DNA from 2 places in the Rhizobium sp. ZK1 genome. Region 1 is predicted to be linked to the other one. Evidence: predicted binding sites of a transcription regulator. Region 1 holds the regulator's gene; the other holds the start of a gene.
The links. The regulator LexA, encoded in region 1, represses DNA repair genes until DNA is damaged. The targets are predictions, from matches to a motif close to TGTTCNNNNTGTGTTCNG.
Positions count from the first base shown of each region.

Region 2: a site for LexA is predicted at 1,772-1,789, ahead of ACK9YZ_RS00280 (DNA recombination protein RmuC). Genes of this name have one in related genera too.

Region 1 covers NZ_CP180586.1:1,501,701-1,505,114, reverse strand. The annotation lists gene kdsA (3-deoxy-8-phosphooctulonate synthase) at 1-411, opposite strand, end outside; gene ACK9YZ_RS07805 (VOC family protein) at 408-1,295, opposite strand; gene lexA (transcriptional repressor LexA) at 1,492-2,214, shown strand; gene ACK9YZ_RS07795 (ComEC/Rec2 family competence protein) at 2,195-3,414, opposite strand, start outside.
Region 2 covers NZ_CP180586.1:54,891-58,304, reverse strand. The annotation lists gene def (peptide deformylase) at 1-34, opposite strand, end outside; gene ACK9YZ_RS00285 (globin-coupled sensor protein) at 129-1,628, opposite strand; gene ACK9YZ_RS00280 (DNA recombination protein RmuC) at 1,821-3,044, shown strand; gene ACK9YZ_RS00275 (ribokinase) at 3,088-3,414, shown strand, end outside.

The sequences.
Region 1 (3,414 bases):
CTTGGCGGCGGCAACGAGAAGATCCGTCTGGCGGCAGAGGAAGGCCGGGATCTGCAGCACGTCGACGGTTTCAGCGACAATGGCGCATTGTTCTGCCGTATGAACATCCGTCAGGACAGGAAAGCCGAATTCTTTCTTGAGGTCGTCGAAAACCTCCATCGCCTTTTCGAGGCCGATACCGCGCTTGGCGGAAATCGAGGTGCGGTTTGCCTTGTCATAGGAGGTCTTGTAGACGAGGCCGATACCGAGCTTGTCGCACAGCTCCTTCAGCGTGCCGCCGACCATGAAGGCATGCTCGCGGCTTTCCATCTGGCACGGACCAGCGATGAGCGAAAGCTTGGCAGAATTGGAAAACAGAACCTGGCCAGCGCCCTCGCCGATCCGGACCTCTGCATTGGTATTGGAGCTCATGGTGTTTCCTCGAAGGCGAAGAGCGTGCCCTGACCGGGCGCGGGCTTCACAAGAATACGGTTGGCCTTGCGTGTATAGGTCACCCCGTTAGCAGCCAAATGCGCTTCTGTCACGGCCAGATCAGCAACCGCAAAGAGGATCGCCCGGCCGCGCAGGCCGCGATCGCTATCCGGCGTCGCCAGATCGAAATAGGCCTCCAGCCCCTCTGGGGTCATCAGGCTGATCTTTGCGTTTCCGGTCGGCACCTCCAGCCCGAAACTCGTGACATCCGCAGAAGCGGCTTTTGCCGCCGCGCGAACGAACTCGCCGAAAGCTGTCGGCTCGGGCGCCGCGAGCGCGATCTCGGCAATGCCTGTCACGCCATTGGCATGGATCTCCAGCGCGCTGCGGTCGGCCGGAAGCGGGTTGATGCGCTCGACAGCGAAGAGAAAAAAATCCGGTGCCCGGAGGTCACCAGCGAAAGCGAGCCGGAAGCCGGCAACACTTTCTGCACCGTCAGGCATTTTCACGGAACGTTCGAACTGCAGCACAGAACCTGCACTGATGCCACTCTTCACGAATCGAGCGTGTTCGTGCTTCGCATCCGCTGTCACAAAGGCGATGGCGGACAGTCCCTCGCTGCCGCAGCGGAAACGGAAAGCCTGATTGCGGGCAGTGAACACATTGCCCTCACGCGCCGTCTCCTCGCTCTCCTCCACACTCGCGACACCCAATGGCTCAAGGTAGGTTTTATCGGTAAAGAAAACACAGGCATTTTCAGTGCCGAAGGGATGGCGGGCATCGGGCGCGACGGTGAAACCGAGCTTGCCCAGCCTTTCGCGGGCAAGCTCGATATCGGTAACCGGCAAAACGAGATGATCGATCGGAAGCATATCCTGGGTCATCAGCTACTCTCCAGCATCACCAGGATGATGTGCTTCAGCAGGCGCTACGAAGCAAGGCCGGGCAGGCTTTCCGCAGATAAAAATAAAATTCTCAGCAGAATGAACAGAAGTTTTACGAAAATTTAGCCACTTGCGGAACACATATGGAACATATAGTGTCCGTTCTGGATTTGTTTCAAGACTGGGGTTAGACGCCATGCTCACGCGCAAACAACAGGAACTCCTTCTTTTCATTCACGAAAGGATGAAGGAGTCAGGCGTTCCGCCGTCTTTCGATGAGATGAAGGATGCGCTGGATCTGGCCTCGAAATCCGGTATTCACCGGCTGATCACGGCGCTCGAGGAACGCGGCTTCATTCGCCGGCTTCCGAACCGGGCACGCGCGCTCGAAGTCATCAAGTTGCCGGAAGCCTACAGCCCAAGCCTGCAGCCTCGGCGCGGCTTTTCGCCGAGCGTCATCGAGGGCAGCCTCGGAAAGCCTCAGCCGTTGGCTCCCGCTCCGGCAAAGCCTGCACCTGCTGCCGACAACGGCAATTCGATTTCTGTGCCGGTCATGGGGCGCATCGCCGCCGGCGTGCCGATCTCGGCAATCCAGAACAATACGCACGACATCAATGTTCCCGCCGACATGCTGGGCTCGGGTGAGCATTATGCGCTCGAGGTTCGTGGCGACTCGATGATCGAAGCCGGCATCTTCGATGGCGACACGGTCATCATCCGCAACGGCAGCACCGCCAATCCCGGTGATATTGTCGTGGCACTCGTCGACGAGGAGGAAGCGACGCTCAAGCGTTTTCGCCGCAAGGGTGCATCGATTGCACTCGAAGCAGCAAACCCCGCTTATGAGACGCGCATCTTCCCGCCGGATCGCGTCAAGGTCCAGGGCAAGCTCGTCGGCCTCATTCGCCGCTATCACTGACCGGTGACGTACTGGCGTCTGCGAAACTGTCGCTGCGCCAGTCATAGGCACGGTGGCGCATCCAGGGCCGTCGCAACGTGTCGAATGCAGTTGTGATCTCAGTTCCCTTATCGGTAAAACGAAGTTCGACGGAGCCTGTTCTGCGTAGTGTCTCGCCAGTAAAGAGCAATGCGCCGGAGCGACAATGGTCAAACGGCAAACGGACAGGGGTAACGACGATATCGGCCGTATCGCAGGCCGGCCCGAGATAGGCTGCATTGTCGATGATCGTCAGTTTCTTTCCATTCCCGAGCAAGGTAGTGCACCAGGCGCCCTTCTGGCAGGAGAAGCGCGATGGCGAGCTTGCTGCGGCATGTCTCATTGCTGCTCTGGCTTCGTCCTGCTGATCCCGTGACAGCTGCAGCCGTTTGCCTTCAGGCGCAGCGGGGACATTGACAGCCTGGAGCATGAACGGCTTTCGATGCTCTTCCATGGCAAGCGCCCGCTGCCATTGTTCGAAGATGAAGGCAGGAGGCTTTTCGCGATTCGAAGCTATCGCCTCTCCATCGACAACAGCAACCAGGCCGCCATCTTCGGCGATGGTGATGTCGGGCATCGCCTCGACCGGAAGCAACGCGACGGCAAGCGTGGAAACCGCAACGATTGCTGTTCCGGCGTGCCGCAGTCTGGTTCTGAGCAAGGTTAGCAGCAGAAACCCGAAGACGGCTGTCGGGAAGTACCAGCCGGGCAAACGGCCCACATCGATATTGCCGCCCCAGCTCGATACCGTCTTTGCGATTTTTATCACCAGATCGAGCCCGAAGCCTGCGACCTGCCACATCGGGCCATCGAGGCCAAAAGGCATCAGCAGCATCGCCAGCATCCCGGCAGGCATGACGATGAAGGAAATGACAGGCATGGCCGCGAGATTTGCCGGCAGGCCGTAGGCAGTCAGCCGGTGAAAATGCTCGATCGAAAACAGCGCGGTCGAGAAACCGCCGATGAGCGACGTCAGGAAAATGCCGCCGAAGAAGCTGCCAATCATGAGGACAGGTTTGAGGATCGGCAGCTTGGCAAAGGCATTCTCCCGCATCGGACGCACTTTCCAGAGGTCGTAACCGGCGACCAGGGCAAGCGTTGCGGCAAAGGACATCTGGAAACTCGGCCCCAGCACCTCCGATGGCGAGACTGCGAGGATTAGGAGCGCGGACAGCGCCACGT
Region 2 (3,414 bases), 1.4 Mb from region 1:
GATCGGGAAGAATGATGAGTGGCTTGATGGTCATGGCGTTCCCATAACCCATCTTTTCACACTAGGGAATCATCCGCCGGGCAGGGATTGCGGTTTTTTGCAGCGCCTGCCCGATTTTGTCCGGATTGTCAGGCTGCGCGGCGAGCGACACCCGCGGCCTGACCGCCTTCGGCGCGTGCGCGGAAACGCTGCAGCAGTTCGATGAGGTTTTCGACTTCATCCTTCAGCCTGCGGGTTTCGGCGGACGTACGCTCGACCATGCCGGAATTCTGCTGGGTGATGGTGTCCATATTGCGGATCGCCACGCTCACCTCGTTGACGCCGGTCGCCTGATCGCGCGCGGCGGCGGCGATATCGGCAACGAAGCTGTTGATGATGTCGATGCGGCTGATCATGTCGCTCAGCGCCTCACCGGTGCTGCTGACGATGTTGACGCCCTCGTTCACCTGCGTGGAGCTTTCGGAGATCAGGTTCTTGATCTCCTTGGCGGCATCGGCCGTGCGCTGGGCAAGCTGACGAACCTCCTGTGCGACGACGGCGAAGCCCTTGCCGGCATCACCGGCACGGGCGGCTTCGACGCCGGCGTTCAGCGCCAGCAGGTTGGTCTGGAAAGCGATCTCATCGATGACGCCGATGATCTTGGCGATCTCGGTGGAAGACTTCTCGATACCGGCCATGGCCGAAACGGCGCTGGTGACGAGTTCGCCGGAATTCTTGGCTTTCTCCTGCGTTTCGCGCACGGCGCCAGATGCCTTCTCGGCATTGGCAGCAGTCTGGCTGACACTGACGGAAAGCTGCTGCAGCGCAGCCGAGCTTTCTTCGACGCCGGCTGCCTGCTGCGCTGTGCGCAAGGCGAGATCGTCCGTCGCCTTGGACATCACATCGGCGCCTTCGAGAATGTGGCTGGAGGTCGCGCGGACGGAGGTGAAAGAATCGCGAAGAGCGTTGACGGCCCTGTTATAGTCTTCAGCCATCTGGCGAAAATTGCCGGGCAGATGGGCAGGAAGGGTCGCTTCGAGATCGCCGCGCGACAGCGCTTCGAGGCCGCGGCGCAGATGTTCCAGCGCCAGCGCCTGATCTGCTTCGGAGCGGGCGCGTTCTTCTTCCAGCGCGTGGCGTTTTTCCTCGAGCGCCTGGAGATAGACGGAGATGGAATAATCCATGTCGAGCATCGCTGCCTTGATGACGGCAGTCAGCTTTTCGGCGAGCGCCTTTCCCTGCTGGCGGGCAAAGAACGATGGCCACTGCTTTTCCATCAGGCCCCGGACGAGCTCCGACATGACGAGCGCATAACCGCCGATATACCAGCGCGGCTCCAGGCCGATACGGGCATGGGTGCGGCCGACGGCCGTAACGCCGTTCACATAGCGCTCGTCGAAATTGCCGCCCGAAAGATTGCCCCAATGTTCCTGCTGACGCTTCTTGGCGTGGCCCATATGGGCCTTGTCGGAGAAAAAGCCTGCGACAGCCGGGGTCTTTGCAAGCTTGCCGTAAAATTTGTCGAGTGCGCCGCCGAGAAGCTCCGAGATCGCCGGCCGCAGCTCCCGGAGGTTCTTGCGCGCCTCATCGTCAAGCTCAATGAAGTCAAGGCGCTGCCTGAGGGCATTGTCGGTCTGCTGGGGAGTCATGGACGATCTCTATCTGGCGCGGATGCGGAGGGAATAACGGCGCCAGATTTGGCGAATATGGTTGAGCAATCGTTAAGCGCATCGCTGATTTTTCTTCTGTTACAGCGAAGTAGCTGGATAGTGCCAAAAAGGCCAACGCGGATTGTTCACGTTTTGATCTGGATATCGCCGGCCATTTTGTTATGGTGTGGTATGACAATGACACCCGACTCACTCACCATTTCCCTGCCCATACTGAGCCCTGGCGTGCTTGCGGTCGCTGGCGGTGCGCTCGCCGTCATCATTCTCGTGACGATCGTGTTTGCGCTGCGCAGCGCCGGCATTCGTCGCGAGGAGGCAGAAGAGGCCCATCTTCGCGCTGCAGAAAGCGAAGCGCGCATGGCCGAACTTCTAAAAATCCAGGCCGAGATGCAGGGGCGCATCTCGACCATGACGGAAGTCTTTGGTGCACGGCAGGCCGAACTCAATCATGCGATCAACCAGCGGCTCGACGGCATGTCGCAACGCATGAACTCGACGCTGACCGAGCAGACAAAATCAACGCATGACAACCTGCAGAAGCTGCAGGAGCGCCTCGCGGTGATCGATGTCGCCCAGAACAATATCCAGACGCTCGCCAAGGATGTCGTGGGGCTGCAGGCCATTCTTTCCAACAAGCAGACGCGCGGGGCTTTCGGCCAGTCGCGCATGGAAACGATCGTCGCCGATGGCTTGCCTATGGGCGCCTATGCCTTCCAGCAGACGCTTTCCAACGGCTCGCGGCCGGACTGTACGATCCGGATGCCGAACGGGGCACCGCCGCTGGTCATCGATGCCAAATTTCCGCTCGAAGCTTGGAACGCGATCCGCGATGCAGGCGGCGCAGACGACGGCAAGCTTGCCGGCCAGCAGTTTCGCCGAGACATGGAAGTCCACATCAAGGATATTTCCGAGAAATATCTGATCCAGGGCGAGACGCAGGACACGGCTTTCCTCTTCGTTCCCTCGGAATCGATCTTCGCTGAAATTCACGAGAATTTCGAGGCGATCGTGCAGAAGGCTCACCGCGCACGCGTCGTCATCGTCTCGCCTTCGCTCTTGATGCTGTCGATCCAGGTCATCCAGGCCGTTCTGAAAGACCAGCGCATGCGGGCACAGGCGCATGTCATCCAGGGCGAAGTCGCCCTCCTCATGGACGATCTCGGCCGGCTCGACGAACGCGTACGCAAGCTGCAGGGACATTTTTCCCAGACGCAGCGCGACGTGGACCAGATCATTACCTCGGCGGACAAGCTCACCAAGCGCGGCGCGAAGATCGAGGCGCTGGAATTTGAAGCGAGTGGTGACGGCAAGCAGCCGCAGGTGAGTGAGCCGCCGGCGAAATCTGTCGAAAGCAGGACCGGACTGCTCAAGCTCAGGGTGGTTGACGAGGAGTAATCACTTCGGCAGTGTCGCGCCCGAAGCAAGGGACGGACATTCCATGATCACAGTATTCGGCTCCATCAATATGGACCTCATCGCCACCACCGAGCGCCTGCCGAAGCCCGGCGAAACCGTTGCCGGCAACAGCTTTGCGACGGCAGCCGGCGGCAAGGGCGCCAATCAGGCGCTCGCTGCCCGACGCGCAGGCCGCTATGTCCATATGGCGGGCGCTGTCGGCAAGGATGCCTTTGCCGACAGCGCCCTTGAACTGCTAGATGGCGCCGGCACCGATCTTTCCCTCGTCAGCCATGTCGAGGGGCCGACGGGCACAGCCCTCATTCTCGTCGGCGGCGACGGCGAGAACATGATCGCCGTCATTCCCGGT